One region of the Mesorhizobium sp. M1217 genome, then DNA from elsewhere that is predicted to be linked to it. Evidence: predicted binding sites of a transcription regulator. Region 1 holds the regulator's gene; the other holds the start of a gene.
What was found. Region 1 encodes LexA, which represses DNA repair genes until DNA is damaged. Its sites were predicted from a motif close to TGTTCNNNNTGTGTTCNG; they were not measured.
Positions count from the first base shown of each region.

Region 1 (7,641 bases):
GCTGATCGGTATCAACAACCGCAATCTCCGGACCTTCGAAACCAGCCTCGAGACCTCGGAACGGCTGGTCGCGATGGTGCCCGCCGACCGCCTTCTGGTCAGCGAGAGCGGTATCTTTTCGCATGACGATTGCCGCCGGCTGGAGCGGAGCGGCATCGCCACTTTTCTGGTCGGTGAGAGCCTGATGCGTCAACAGGACGTGGCCGCTGCAACGCGCCTGCTTTTGACGGGCAAGGCGCCGGCAGAGGCGATCTGAGGATGGCGGCCGCCCTCACCCATCTTGGCGCGCGCGGCGAAGCCAACATGGTCGATGTCGGCGACAAGGCTGAGACGGTGCGCACGGCAGTCGCGGAGGGCTTCGTGTCGATGCGGCCCGAGACGCTGGACATGATCCTCGCCGGCGATGCCAAGAAGGGCGACGTGCTCGGTACCGCGCGTATCGCCGGCATCATGGCGGCCAAGAAGACGCATGAACTGATCCCGCTCTGCCATCCACTGCTGCTGACCAGGATATCTGTCGATATCGAGCCGGACGCAGCTTTGCCCGGCCTGAAGGTCACAGCATTGACCCGCGTCACCGGCAAAACCGGCGTTGAGATGGAGGCCCTGAGCGCCGTCTCGGTCGCTTGCCTGACCATCTACGACATGGCCAAGGCGGTCGACCGCGCCATGGTCATCTCCGGCATCAGGCTGGTTGAAAAGACCGGCGGGAAATCCGGCGACTACAAGATCACCGAAGATGGGGTCACCGAGGCAGGCCGCTGATGGCGCTGGTCCCAGTTGCTGAGGCGCTCGAGCGCCTGTTGGACGGCGCAGCTGCACTGCAGGGCGAACGCGTCGCGCTGCTGGATGCCGCCGACCGCGTGCTGGCGGAGCCGGTTGTGGCGCTCCGCACCCAGCCGCCGTTCAACGCCTCCGCCATGGACGGCTATGCCGTGCGGGCGGCTGATATCGCGTCCTTACCAGCAAAGCTTTCGGTGGTCGGCATGGCGCCGGCCGGAAGCGGCTTTGCCGGGACGGTGCAGCAGGGGCAGGCCGTCCGTATCTTCACCGGCGCGCCGCTTCCCGAAGGCGCCGACACCATCGTCATCCAGGAGAACGTCCGCGATCTCGGCCGCGGTGTCGTCGAAGTGACGGAGCCGACGGTGCAGGGGCGAAACATCCGCCGCCTCGGGCTCGATTTCGCCAAAGGCGACGTCCTGCTGCACAAAGGCCGCCTGCTCGACCCGGCGGCCTTGTCGCTGGCGGCATCGGCCAACCAGCCCGAGGTCGGCGTGGTCAAAAGGCCGTTGGTCGCCATCATCGCCACCGGCGACGAATTGCTGCCGCCGGGCAGCGAGCTTGGCCCCGACCAGATCATCTCCTCCAACGCCTATGGTGTCGCCGCCGCCGCACAGTCGGTCGGTGCGCGAGTGCTCGACCTTGGCATCGCGCCGGACCGCAGGGAGGCGATCGCTGCGCTGGTGGAAAAGGCCGTGAAGGCTGGCGCGAACGTCATCGTCACGCTGGGCGGTGCCTCGGTCGGTGACCACGATTTCGTCCATGACGTGCTGACCGGGCAAGGCATGACTCTCGATTTCTGGAAGATCGCCATGCGGCCGGGCAAGCCGCTGATGTTCGGGCGGCTGGGCGACATTCGCTGCATCGGCTTGCCCGGCAATCCGGTGGCGAGCCTGGTCTGCACCCAGCTCTTCCTGAAGCCGCTGCTGGCGCGGCTCGGCGGCCGCGCCTTTCAGCAGGATATGCGTGAGGCACGGCTCGGCGCTGCCATGCCGGCCAACGATCTCAGGCAGGATTATGTGCGGGCTGTTGTCAGCGCTGACGCCGGCACGCTCGTGGCGACGCCGTTCAGCATCCAGGATTCCTCGATGCTGAAAATGCTGGCCGATGCCAACGGGCTGATCGTCCGTGCGCCGTTCACGCCCGCCGCGGCGGCGGGCGCCGCTTGCGACGTGCTGATGCTACGCTGAACCTGCCTCACTCCGAGATCAAGGTCCGGGTCAGCGGATGGTCTGGATCGGCCAAACCGTCGATGATGTTGAAATGATGCCGGTCAGGCTCGACCACCGAACTGGTCGCGGCACCCAGGCCGATCCAGATGTTGGCCAGTAACGCGCTCTGGCGCAGGAATTCGGCGCGCTCGCCGCCGCCGGCCCAGCAGGTCAGGCGGGCCTTGTCCATCGGGCGCAGCAGCACCGGGCTTTCGGCCTGCGCCTCGGCCTCATCGATCGCCAGCGTCTCGTTCATGCCGGTGCGCATGATCGGGCGCAAATCGTGCACACCCGAGATCGATACGACATGGCGAATGCGCCGGACAATTTCGGGCGCCAGCGGCGTCGTCGTCGTAACCATCCGGCTAACAAGATGGCCACCGGCCGAGTGTCCGGTCAGCATCAGCGGCCCTGCGACCATCCCCGCCGCCTTGCCGATCGCCGCGCCGACTTCCTTGACGATGCCGCCAATGCGCATCTGCGGACAGAGCGTGTAGGACGGCATCGCCACGGCATAGCCGCGATCAACAGCGCCAGCGGCAAGATGCGACCAGAAACTCTTGTCGAATGCCATCCAGTAGCCGCCATGGACGAACACCACGAGCCCCTTGGGCTTGGTGGCCGGCAGGAAAAGATCGAGCCGGTTGCGTGGGTTTTCGCCATAGGCGATGTCGAGCCGTGCCCTGCCCTCGGTCGAAAGCACGTCGCGAAAACCCCCCGCGGGCTCCACCCAGGCCGCCGGCCAGCGATCGCTGCCGGCTATGTTGGCGCCGTTGGCATAGGCGTTGTCCCAATCGGCAATGTGACGTTCGAACACCCTGCGCCCTCCCCTGGCAATATGGCCCTGCAACGAGCGTGAGCATCGCGCGGCGCGTCGTCGCCAGCCTCACGATTCCAGCTCTCGCATCAATCTCAAGTGACAGCCGCCTTGATGGCGAAGCGCGCATCCTTCCACGCACCGGTGCGCAGGATGTCCTCAAGCACTTCGACGGCCTGCCAGACATCGGCATAGCCGACATAGAGCGGGGTGAAGCCGAAGCGCATGGTCGATGGCGCGCGAAAATCGCCGATCACGCCACGTTCGATCAGCGCGCGCATGATCTGGTAGCCATGCTCGTGCATGAATGAAATCTGGCTGCCGCGTTTTTCCCCGTCGCGCGTGCTTTCGAGCGTTAGCCCGTAAGTGCCGCACTTTGCCTCGACAAGCTCGATGAACAGATCGGCCAGCGCGATGCTCTTCTTGCGCACCGCCGTCATGTCGACATCGTTCCAGATGTCGAGCGCGCCCTTCAGCGTGCGCATCGACAGGACCGGCTGGGTGCCGCACAGAAACCGGCGGATGCCGGTGCCGGCCGCATAGCCTGGCTCGAAGGCGAAGGGCCGTGCATGGCCCCACCAGCCGGTGAGCGGCTGCTGGATGTCGGCAAGATGCCGCTCAGCCGCATAGATGAAGGCAGGCGCGCCCGGTCCGCCATTCAGATATTTGTAGGTGCAGCCAACGGCAAAATCGGCGTTTGCCTTGTCGAGCTCGACTGGCATCGCACCGGCGGTGTGGCAGAGATCCCAGACGATCATCGCCCCGGCTTCCTGGGCCCTGCGCGTCAGCGCCGGCATGTCGCGCAGTTCGCCCGACTTGTAGTTGACGTGGTTGACCAGCACCACGGCGGTGCCTTCGTCGATCAGCTCTTCGATGCTCGGCGCGTCGACCCCCGAGAGGCGAAGCAGCGTATCTTTTCGCGTCGAAACCACACCCTCAGCCATGTAGAGATCTGTCGGAAAACTGTCGCCCTCGGCGACGATGACCTGCCGCTCCGGCCGCATGGCCATGGCGGCGTGCAGCAGCTTGTAGATGTTGACCGATGTCGTGTCGCAGACCACCGTCTGGCCGGCCGCGGCACCGATCAGGCGCCCGAGCTGGTCGCCGAGTTCGAGTGGCATGTTGAACCAGCCGGCCGTGTTCCAGGCGCGGATGAGATCATGCGCCCATTCTTCGGTCGCTGCCTTGCTCAATTCATCGAAAGCGGCACGCGAAGCGGCCCCTAGCGAATTGCCGTCGAGATAGATCACTCCTTGCGGCAGCACAAAGCGGTCGCGCATCGCGCGCAGCGGATCTGCAGCATCCAACGCCTTTATGGCCACGAGATCGGGAATTCCTGTCATGATTTGTCTGCTCCCCCAAGATTCACCGCAACGCCGGACACGCATCGACGGCATCCATCGGTCACGAGCGGTTCTCCATTACCTGGTATCGCGCAGCAAGGCTCCACCGGCGACAAGTTGCCTGACCACGCGGTGGAAACCAGGAGCCAAGCCAACCCAAGGTTGGCGTTTTGAGTTCGTTTCGTTCACGGTGCATTGACCAAACCGCACAGTCGATACGGCTTCAATTCCGTGCCCCTTTGCCGGCTGACGGCCGATAGCAGTGCCGCCTTCTGGAAACCCAGAGGCCGCAAACGAAAGCAGAATCAAGGCGATGAGGCCCGCGGCGGTGAAAATGCAGCGTCCCGGTTTGGCGAGTGGTATCGTTACCCGAGCCCTAATACATTCATTAAACTTTAAACAGTTGCGGAACACAACTGGAACAGATAGTGTTTGTTCTGGGTTTGTTTTTCTGATTCTGTTGGGGGTCGCTATGCTGACACGCAAACAACACGAACTGCTTATGTTCATCCACGAAAGGCTGAAGGAAAGCGGTATCCCGCCCTCCTTCGACGAGATGAAGGAAGCGCTCGACCTGGCTTCCAAATCGGGAATCCACCGGCTGATTACGGCGCTGGAGGAGCGCGGCTTCATTCGCCGTTTGCCCAACAGGGCTCGTGCGCTGGAGGTGCTGCGCCTGCCCGATTCGATCGCCCCCGGCCTCAATGCGGCACGCAAGTTCTCGCCGAGCGTCATCCAGGGCAGTCTTGGGCAAGGTCCTCGGCAAGGCAAGCCGACATCGTCGCGCGTCCCTGCAGCCGGCAATGACGACGATGTCGTCGCCGCCGTGTCTATCCCGGTGATGGGCCGCATCGCCGCTGGTGTGCCGATCGATGCCATCCAGCACCAGACGCATTCGATCTCGGTGCCGCCGGACATGATCATGGGCGGCGAGCATTATGCGCTCGAGGTCAAAGGCGATTCGATGATCGAGGCTGGCATTTTCGACGGCGACACGGTGATCATCCGCAATGCCGATACGGCGAGCCCCGGTGAGATCGTGGTGGCACTGGTCGACGAGGAAGAAGCGACGCTGAAGCGGTTCCGCCGCAAGGGCGCCTCGATCGCCCTGGAAGCCGCCAATCCGGCCTACGAGACGCGCATCTTCGGACCAGACAGGGTCAAGGTGCAGGGCAAGCTCGTTGGGCTGATCCGCCGCTACTGAGCTGCGCCCTTGGCGCCGGCTTTTGGCTTGTCGGCTCTGCGGTATGGCGGCATGCCCCGCGCCGCGCGTGAAAATTTCCGCTGCACGTGCCAGGGCCGGTATGATTTTTCGACGGCGAAGCGGATTTCGGCGCGTGTTGCCGCTTGTGGATCGAAATAGACGGCCGCACTTCCCGCGCGCGCCAGTTGCCGTTTGGTGACGACGAGGACCAGCCGGTCGTAGTAGCAGGGATTATGGGCGGTGGCGTCGTCGATGACGATCAAGCTGGCAAAGGCGCAGGCTGGCCGTGCAGTATCGCGGTCATTGGCTAGCGCGATGATCGCGCCGGATGGATGCCTGGCAAGGCAGAGACCGTCCGTGCAAATGAACGGCATGCCCGGCGGTAAGTCGGCCGGATCGGCAATGTCGAATTGCGGATCGTTCTTTCCAGGTGTTTCCGGCGCGACGATAGCCTCTGATGTGAGCGCGCGTTTCCAGTTGTCGATGGTGAACTCATTCGGGCGTGCCCGGTTGACCGCGAGTTCACCGCTGCCGATCGGCAGCGCGACGAGCCGTGCGTCCTCCGAGATCAATACATCGGGTACGCGCGTCTGCGTTGTCGTTAGCAAGCCGGCGAGCGCAAAAGGAAGGGCCACGAGCCGCAACCAGGTCGTCGCCATGCTGGCAATGACGAGGGCGATCGTCACCAAAAGGACAGATCTCAGCGAAATCAGCCCGACCGCATCGATCGGCGAGCGCTCGGAGATCCACCCGGACAGGGCGATCATCGCCGTCAGCCCCTTGCCCATCACGTAGAGGAAAGGCCCATCCGCGCCGAACGGCATCGCCAGCGCACTGAGGACGGCGAAGGGCATGACGACCAGTGAGACGATAGGCATGATGGCCAGATTGGCGAACAGGCTGAGCGGCGCCACGCGCTGGAAATGCCATATGGCGAAAAGCGCCGTGGCGCTCCCTGCAATGATCGAGGTCATCGCCAGGCCGCCCATGCCCATCAGTACCTTTCTAGTGGCAAAGCGTAGCGGCGACCGCCGGGGCGGCGGCGTGGTGGCCCCGCCGGCGCGGTAATCGGACCAGCCTGCATAGGCGCCGACAAGGGCCGCCGTCGCGGCGAAGGACATCTGGAAGCTCGGACCGACCACCTCGTGCGGCGACACCAGAATGACCGCGATGGCCGAGATCGCCAGGTTGCGCATGGTGAGCGCGGCCCGGTCGAACAGCACGGCGATAAGCATCACCGCCAACATGATGAAGCTGCGTTCGGCCGCCACCACAATGCCGGAAAAGACGAGGTAGGCCGCAATCGAAAAAAGCGCGGCGGCCGCCGCGTATTTCTTGACCGGCCGTCGCGATGAGAAATCGGGAAACAGCGCAAAGGCGCCGCGCAGCAGCGCCATAATGGTGCCGGCGACCAACGCCATATGCAGCCCCGAGATGGAGATGATGTGGTAGATGCCGGTACGCCGCATCGCTTCGTTGATCTCCTCGGGAATGCCGGCGCGCACGCCGACGATCAGCGCAGCAGCAATCTCGCCCTCGGCGCCGCCGATGCGGCTGCGGATATGGTCGGCGATGGATTCGCGCGCGTCTTCGATCGCGGAAGAAAGCCGCGCGGCAAACGGCATGCTGCCCGACGACACGACTTTCGGATTGCCGAGAAAAAAGCCGCTGCCGCCGATACCGGCAAAATAGCTGTCGAAGGAGAAATCATAGCTGTCGGGCCGCACCGGCCCGGTCGGCGGCAGCAGCCGCACATAGCCGGCGATCTCGGAACCGGCGGTCAGCTCAGCCGGTATTTTCATCGCCGAAACGCGGACCCGTTCCGGCATGTAGCGCAGTGTCGGCCTGGCGGTTGAGATCACATCGATCGTCAGCCTGATGCGGCCGCTCGCCATGGGCTCGAACGATACGACGCGACCCGTGAGGCGCGTCGAGATTTCGGAACCGAGCATATGCGTTCCAACACGCCAGGTCTCGACCTTGGCGGCAAGCACGCCAAGCGCGCAGAGCAACGCCGCCATGAAGCACAGGCGGGTTCTGGGCCACGATCGCGAGGCGACGGCACAGAGGGCTACCAAGGCGACGATTGCGATCGGCTGTGGAAAGGCCGGCTCCACCGCCAGCGCAAAATATACGACCACCCCGCATGCGAGGAACACCGGCACCAGCAGGAAGGCGACCCCACGGTCGAGCTCCAGGCCGGCCGCCGAGGTTACGCCGTTGCGGATACGGGACGGTGACGGGAGGCGGAAACGCCGGCGTAGGCGCACGATGGGCTCGGCCGCG
Region 1 covers NZ_JAMYMA010000001.1:345,634-353,274, forward strand. Annotated here, with positions in the region: gene trpC (indole-3-glycerol phosphate synthase TrpC) at 1-256, shown strand, start outside; gene moaC (cyclic pyranopterin monophosphate synthase MoaC) at 259-765, shown strand; gene NKH37_RS01780 (molybdopterin molybdotransferase MoeA) at 765-1,970, shown strand; gene NKH37_RS01785 (hormone-sensitive lipase) at 1,978-2,808, opposite strand; gene kynU (kynureninase) at 2,904-4,151, opposite strand; gene lexA (transcriptional repressor LexA) at 4,624-5,355, shown strand; gene NKH37_RS01800 (ComEC/Rec2 family competence protein) at 5,349-7,641, opposite strand, start outside.

Region 2 (7,641 bases), on a different contig from region 1:
TGTTCGTCTTCTATATCGTGCTCGGCCACCGCGTCGCGCGCGCCGACGCTGGCGATGGCATCGCCGGGCTGGGTGCCGCCATGGCGGTCGCCCTTCTCGTCGTTCTGCCGATCGGTCTTGCCGATGCGCTGCCGGCGTTCTCGACGCCGCCGCTGCTGCTTGCGGCGGTCGGTGTCGGCATCTGCTCGTCGGTCATTCCCTATATTTGCGACCAGCTTGCCATGTCGCGGCTGCCGCGCTCCAGTTTCGCGCTGATGCTGTCATTGCTTCCGGTTACCGCGACGTTTATCGGCGTCATCGTGCTGCGGCAGGTGCCGAGCCTCACTGACTGCCTCGGCATCGCGCTGGTGGTGGCCGGCGTCGCCCTTCACAAACCGGCGCTGGCGCCCGCCTGATCAGGCCAACTTCTCCTTGAGGAAAGCGATCGTCCGCCCCCAGGCGAGGTCAGCCGCCTTCTTGTCGTAACGGGCCGCCGATGTGTCGTTGTTGAAGGCATGGTTGGCGCCTTCATAGACATAGACCGAATATTCGATATGGGCCGCGTCGAGTTCCTTCTTGAAGGCGTCGATGCCGGCATTGGTGCGGGTGTCGAGCCCGGCATAATGCAGCATGAGCGGCGCCTTGATCTTCGGCACGTCCTCGGCCTTCGGCTGCATGCCGTAATAGGCAACGGCGGCTGCAAGATCCGGCGCGTTGACGGCCAGCATGTTCACCGTGCCGCCGCCCCAGCAGAAGCCGACGGCGCCGACCTTGCCGTTGCCGTCCTTGTGGCCTTTGAGGTAGGCGACCGTTGCGACGGCATTGGTGGCGACCTGTGCTGGATCGAGCTGGGAAAACAGGTCACGTGCCCTGTTTTCATCGGCCGGCGTGCCGCCGAGCGGTGTCATGAAGTCCGGGGCAAGCGCCACGAACCCCTCCAGCGCCACGCGCCGCGCCACGTCGCGAATATGCGGGTTGAGCCCCCGGTTTTCGTGCACGACGATGACCGTGCCCAGCTTGCCGGCCTGACCCGCCGGCTTGACCAGATAACCCTTCATCTCGCCGCCGCTGCCTGTATAGCTGATGTCCTCGCCTTTCACGCGCGGATCGTTTTCCGCGACGATTGCCGCCTGGGCCGAATTCGCCGCCAGCAGCGGCGAGATCGCGGCCGCTGCCGCACCCGACCCGGCAAGCCTGGTCAACTGCTCCATGAAGCGCCGCCGGTCGAGCGTCAGATGCGTGTATTCATCATAGGCATCGATCATCGCCTGGGTAATGACAGGCTTGGCGGGGCCGGCAGGTGTTGTCATGGCGCGCTCCTAGGTCTTCGGCCCCCGGCAGCAACATAGGGTCGAAGCCTGGCTGGTCCAGTCACGGCTGAGTGAGGGCTGCCATAAGTCTCTGCACGATGGCCTTGATGCCGCGTTGGTCCAGCAGGCCGAGACAGCCGCCGGCCCGCAGCTGACCAACGAGGTACTTGCATCGGTACCCGACCTGAAAGGGCATCTCGGGCTCTGAGGAACTTCTCTATTTCGGCAGCGTATAGGCCATCACATAATCGCCCGGCTTGGTGCCGACCGAGCCGTGGCCGCCGGCAACGATGACGACGAACTGGCGTCCGTCGGCTACCGTGTAGGTCATCGGTGTCGACTGCCCGCCGGCAGGCAGCCGCGCCTGCCAGAGCTGTTTGCCGGTCGTCAGGTCATAAGCGCGCACATAGTCGTCGACCGCCGCACCGAGAAAGGCGACGCCGCCGGCAGTGATCATCGGCCCGCCAATGCCCGGCACGCCGACCTTGAACGGCAGCGGCAGCGGCGTCATGTCGTAGACGGTGCCGTTGCGATGCTTGTAGACGATCTTGCCGGTCCGAAGGTCGGCGCCGGCCACATAGCCCCACGGAGGCGCCTGGCAGGGAATGCCGAGCGGCGACAGGAATGGCTTCAATATCACTGCGTAAGGCGCACCGTCATTGCGGTTCAGGCCTTGTTCGCTGCCCTTGGTATCGCCCGGCGGCGGCACGTCGGCGCGCGGCACCAATTTGGAGATGAACGCCAGGTATGTCGGCATGCCGAACATCACCTGCCGGACCGGATCGACTGCCACGCCGCCCCAGTTGAAGGTGCCGAAATTGCCAGGATAGATCAGCGAGCCTTGCAGCGACGGCGGCGTATAGCGGCCCTCATACCGCAGCTTCCGAAGCTCGATCCGGCAGGCCAGCTGGTCGAACATGGTGATGCCCCACATATCCGCGCCGGTCAGTGGCTTCGGACTGAAGCTGAGGTCCGAGACCGGCTGCGTCGGCGAGGTATGGTCGCCTTCGATCGCGCCGCCCGGCGCCGGCACTTCCTTGACCGGAACGATCGGCTCGCCGCTGCGCCGGTCGAGCACATAGAGGTCGCCCTGCTTGGTCGGCCCGACCAGCGCCGGCACCACACCACTGGCCGTGGTTATGTCGACCAGCGTCGGCTGCGCCGGCACGTCCATGTCCCAGAGATCGTGATGCACGGTCTGCCGCACCCAGCGCAATTGTCCGGTGTTGAGATCGAGCGCGGTGATCGAGGAAGAGAATTTCTCGTCATTGGCGCTGCGTCCGGCGCCGAGCTGGTCCGGCGTCTTGTTGCCGAGCGGCACATAGAGCAGGCCGAGCTTCTCGTCGGCGCTCGCCGTCGACCACATATTGGGCGAGTTGTTGGTGTAGGTCTGGCCCGGCGGCAGCGGCGTCGTCTGGTCCGGATTGCCGGAATCCCAATTCCATAACAGCGCGCCGGTGTCGGCATCGTAGGCACGGATGACCCCGGACGGCTCCTGCGTCGAATAATTGTCGTTGACCGCGCCGCCGACGATGATCTTGTTGGCGACGATCAGCGGCGCGGAAGTCGAATAGTAATAGCCCGGCTTCGGATATGGCATGTTGGCGAGCAGGTTCAGCGTGCCGCCCTCGGCAAATGTCGGACAGACCTGGCCATTCGCCGCGTCGAGCGCGATCAGCCGGGCGTCCGATGTCGGCAGATAGATGCGCGTGGCGCAGGGCTGGCCGGCGGCGATCTTGGCATCGGCATAGTAAGCCACGCCGCGGCAGGTCTGGTGCTGGCGGTCCTTGTTGAGCTTGACCTGCGGATCGAAACGCCATTTCTCCTTGCCGCTCGCGGCATCGATGGCGATGGCGAAATTATGCGGCGTGCAGATGTAGAGCGTGTCGGCGATTTTCAGCGGCGTCACCTGATAGGTCGTCTCGCCGATGTCGTCGGGCCCTTTCACGTCGCCGGTGCGATAGGTCCAGGCCGGCTGCAGATTGGCAACGTTTTCGGGGGTGATCTGGTCGAGCGGCGAATAGCGCTGGCCATATTGCGTGCGACCGTAATAGTGCCATTCGCCGGCCGGCACATTGCCGCCGAGTTCGGCCGTCGGCGTCACCTTGTCGGTGTTGAGTTGGCCGGCAATATCCTTTGGGTCCGTCGTCATCGAATAACCGGCGACGCCGAGCGATGCCAGCACCGCGAGGATCAGCGGCGCTCGTCCGTCGGGACCGGTAAGCCCGCGCCGCGCCCATGGCGTCAATAGCCACAGCGCGACAAGCACGATGATGCCGCCGCGCGGGCCGAGCTCCCACCAGTCGAAGCCGGTTTCCCAGACAGCCCAGGCGAGCGTGCCGAGCACGATCGCCGCGTAGAGCCACAGCGCCGTGGATCTGCGCCTGTAGAGCAGCCAGGCAGCGATCAGGAAAGCTATGCCGGCGATGACGTAATACCAGCTGCCGCCCAGCGTCACGAGCCAGATGCCGCCGCCGCCAAGCGCCAGGCCGATGAGGAAAAGGATCAGGGAGGTGATGACCACAGCCAAGACGGTGCTCCTTCGACTGGTGCGCTCCGCGACGCGTCCATGGGCAACCCCGCATTGCGTGCCTGCCCCCACGCAACTTTCTCCGGCCCGCTTCCCCTGTCAAGCAAGCTCGGCGTTTTACGGCGTCGACCCACGGCAAGCTCGGCGTTTTGGTTAGCGGACCCATTCAGATTGTGAGTCTACCGACTGGACAGAGAACAAAACGGAGACACTTCTGGCCTTTCGCTGCCGAATCACTACATTCGGGGAGAGATGTCCGGCTTTTCGGAAGACATGCCCTTTTTTGACGAACCGAACGCGCGGCCCGTGGCCCCGTCGGGCATCGCCGCGCGCGCCATGGCTGCCCGCAGCAATCAAAACAACGCGCCCGATTATCTCAACGGCCTCAACCCCGAGCAGCGGCTGGCGGTGGAAACCACCGAAGGCCCGGTGCTGGTGCTGGCCGGCGCCGGCACCGGCAAGACGCGCGTCTTGACCACCCGCATCGCCCACATCCTTGCCACCGGCAAGGCCTTCCCTTCGCAGATCCTCGCCGTCACCTTCACCAACAAGGCGGCGCGCGAGATGAAGCAGCGCATCGGCCTGTTGATCGGCGAAGGCAATGTCGAGGGCATGCCGTGGCTCGGCACCTTCCACTCGATTGGCGTGAAGCTGCTGCGCCGACATGCCGAGCTGGCCGGGCTCAAATCCGACTTCACCATTCTCGACACCGACGATGTCGTGCGGCTGATCAAACAGCTCATCCAGGCGGAAGGGCTGGACGACAAGCGCTGGCCGGCCAAGCAGTTCGCCCAGATGATCGACGGCTGGAAGAACAAGGGCCTCGGTCCCGCCGACATCCCCGAGGGCGATGCCCGTGCCTTCGCCAACGGCAAGGGCCGCGAACTCTACAAGGCCTATCAGGAGCGGCTGCAGACGCTGAATGCCTGTGACTTCGGCGATCTCCTATGTCACCCGATCCGCATCTTCCGCGCCAATCCGGACGTGCTGAAGGAATACCACAAGCGCTTCCGCTACATCCTTGTCGACGAGTACCAGGACACCAACACCGCACAGTACATGTGGCTGCGCCTGCTGGCCCAGCGGCCTCAAGGCAAGCCAATCTCCCCCCTCGCGGGGGAGATGTCCGGCAGGACAGAGGGGGGCGCGAAGGATCGCGACGCTTCCAATGGTCCTGGCGGAAACGCTGGCGGGACAGCGCCCCCCTCTGTCGGCTCCGCCGACATCTCCCCCACGAGGGGGGAGATTGGGCGCTCTTCGGCCGAAGGCCGCAAGCCCGACCGGGCGTCGGCCGGCCAGGCCGCCCCCGCGGAGGCCAGCGAGCGAAGCTCGCGCGCGGCCGTGAGCGAAAGCAAAGTTAACATCTGCTGCGTCGGCGACGACGACCAGTCGATCTATGGCTGGCGCGGCGCCGAAGTCGACAACATCCTGCGCTTCGACAAGGATTTCCCCGGCGCCACCATCATCCGGCTGGAGCGCAACTACCGCTCGACCGCGCACATCCTCGGCACCGCCTCGCATCTCATCGCCCACAATGAGGGCCGCTTCGGCAAGACGCTGTTTACCGAGAAGATCGCCGAGGACGACGAGAAGGTGCATGTCCACGCCGCCTGGGATTCCGAGGAGGAGGCCCGCGCCGTCGGCGAGACCATCGAGGCCTACCAGCGCCAGAAGCACAATTTGAACGATATGGCGATTCTCGTCCGCGCGTCTTTCCAGATGCGCGAATTCGAGGACCGCTTCGTCACGCTCGGGCTCAATTACCGCGTCATCGGCGGCCCGCGCTTCTATGAGCGGCTCGAGATTCGCGACGCATTGGCCTTCTTCCGCGTCGTCGCACAAGGCGCCGACGACCTCGCCTTCGAGCGCATCGTCAACGTGCCGAAACGCGGGTTGGGCGAGGCCACCATCCGCCAGGTCCACGACACCGCACGCGCGCTGCGCATCCCGATGCTGGAGGCGGCGGCAAAACTGGCCGAAAGCGACGAGCTGAAGCCGAAGCCGCGTGCCGCACTCCGCGAGGTATCAGCCAATTTCGAGCGCTGGCAAAAGGCTCTCGAAACCACCCCGCACACCGAACTCGCCGAGACCATTTTGGAGGAGAGCGGCTACACCGACATGTGGAAGAACGACCGCTCGGTCGAAGCGCCCGGCCGGCTGGAGAACCTAAAGGAGCTGATACGCTCCATGGAGGAGTATGAATCGCTGCGCTCCTTCCTCGAACATGTCGCGCTGGTGATGGACGCCGAGCAGAACGCTGAGCTCGACGCCGTCAACATCATGACGCTGCATTCGGCCAAGGGCCTCGAATTCGAAACCGTGTTCCTGCCCGGCTGGGAGGAAGGCCTGTTCCCGCACCAGCGTTCCCTCGACGAGGGTGGCCGGTCCGGGCTCGAGGAGGAGCGCCGCCTTGCCTATGTCGGCCTGACCCGCGCCAAGAAGAACCTGCATCTCTGGTTTGTCTCCAACCGCCGCATCCACGGCCTCTGGCAATCGACCATCCCGTCGCGCTTCCTCGACGAGCTGCCGGAAGCCCATGTCGAGGTCGCCGAGAGCGGCAACTCCTATGGCGGCTACGGCAATGCCTATGGTGGCGGCTCGTTCGCTCCCGGTCGTGGCGGCCAGGGGGCTGGAAGACAGAATCCTTATGGGGCGTCGCGCTTCGATAACATCGGTGGCAACAACGGCGCCGAGAAATCCGGCGCCTTCTCCAGCACCTATGCGACACCGGGCTGGCAACGTGCTCAGGCCAACCGCACCGAAGCGACCGACCGCAATTGGGGCACGCGCTCCGGCCACCAGGTCGAGCGCATCGGCTATGGCGAAACCGACTCGGGCTACGGTGCCGGCCGCACCTCGATCAAGGGCCGCACCATCGACGGCGAGCTGGTCGCCAAATCCGTCGCCGACACGCCCTCCCCCTTCAGCGTTGGCGACCGCGTCTTCCACCAGAAATTCGGCAACGGCAACATCTCGGCCATCGAAGGCAACAAGCTGACCATCGACTTCGACAAGGCCGGCCAGAAACGCGTGCTGGACGGGTTTGTCACGGGGGTTTGAGGCCGCCGGTCACCGATACCGCGCTTGGTTCCACTTATGGCCGAGCAGCGACAGGATGATGATCAGCCCGTTGAAGAACTGGACGTAGAAGCCGCTCAGTCCCGCCGCGACGACGCCGGTCTGGATGAAGGACACCGTAACCGCGCCGATCGCGCCGCCGACGACGGTGCCGATGCCGCCCCAGGTCGGCGTGCCTCCGACGAACACCGATGCCAGCACCGGCAGCAGGTATCCGTCGCCCGCCGTCGGCCACCAGGTGAAGTTGATCATTACCGAGAACGTGCCGGCGATCGCCGCGCCGATACCGACGAAGACGAACACTTTCACCCTGACGCGCTTGACATCGATGCCCATCTGCTGGGCGCTGTCGGGATTGTCGCCGACCACCTTGACCTGGGCACCGAAGCGATGGCGGTTGTAGAGCAGCGCCGACAGCACGACGAAGGCGATGGCCCAGAATATCTGCACCGGGATGCCGTAAAGCTGGCTGGAGAAGATCTTGTAGGCCCAGCTGTCGGCAAGGCCGGTCAGCGCGGTCGACCTGCCCTCGTTGATGATCTGGATCAGGCCGCGCAGCAGGAAATTCATGCCGAGCGTGGCGATCAGCGACGACAGCCCGCCATAGACGACCAGCGAGCCGACCAGGAAGCCGAGCAGCATGCCGGTGACGATTGCGGCGGCGATGCCGACGAACGGGTCGTAGCCGGCCTGCACGACCAGCGCGAAGACCCACGAGGCGAAGCCCATCGTCGCCGGAAACGA
Region 2 covers NZ_JAMYMA010000006.1:53,436-61,076, forward strand. Annotated here, with positions in the region: gene NKH37_RS11835 (EamA family transporter) at 1-395, shown strand, start outside; gene NKH37_RS11840 (dienelactone hydrolase family protein) at 396-1,289, opposite strand; gene NKH37_RS11845 (glucose/quinate/shikimate family membrane-bound PQQ-dependent dehydrogenase) at 1,507-3,819, opposite strand; gene NKH37_RS11850 (ATP-dependent helicase) at 4,072-6,879, shown strand; gene NKH37_RS11855 (ABC transporter permease) at 6,889-7,641, opposite strand, start outside.
Region 2: a site for LexA is predicted at 4,013-4,030, ahead of NKH37_RS11850 (ATP-dependent helicase). Genes of this name have one in related genera too.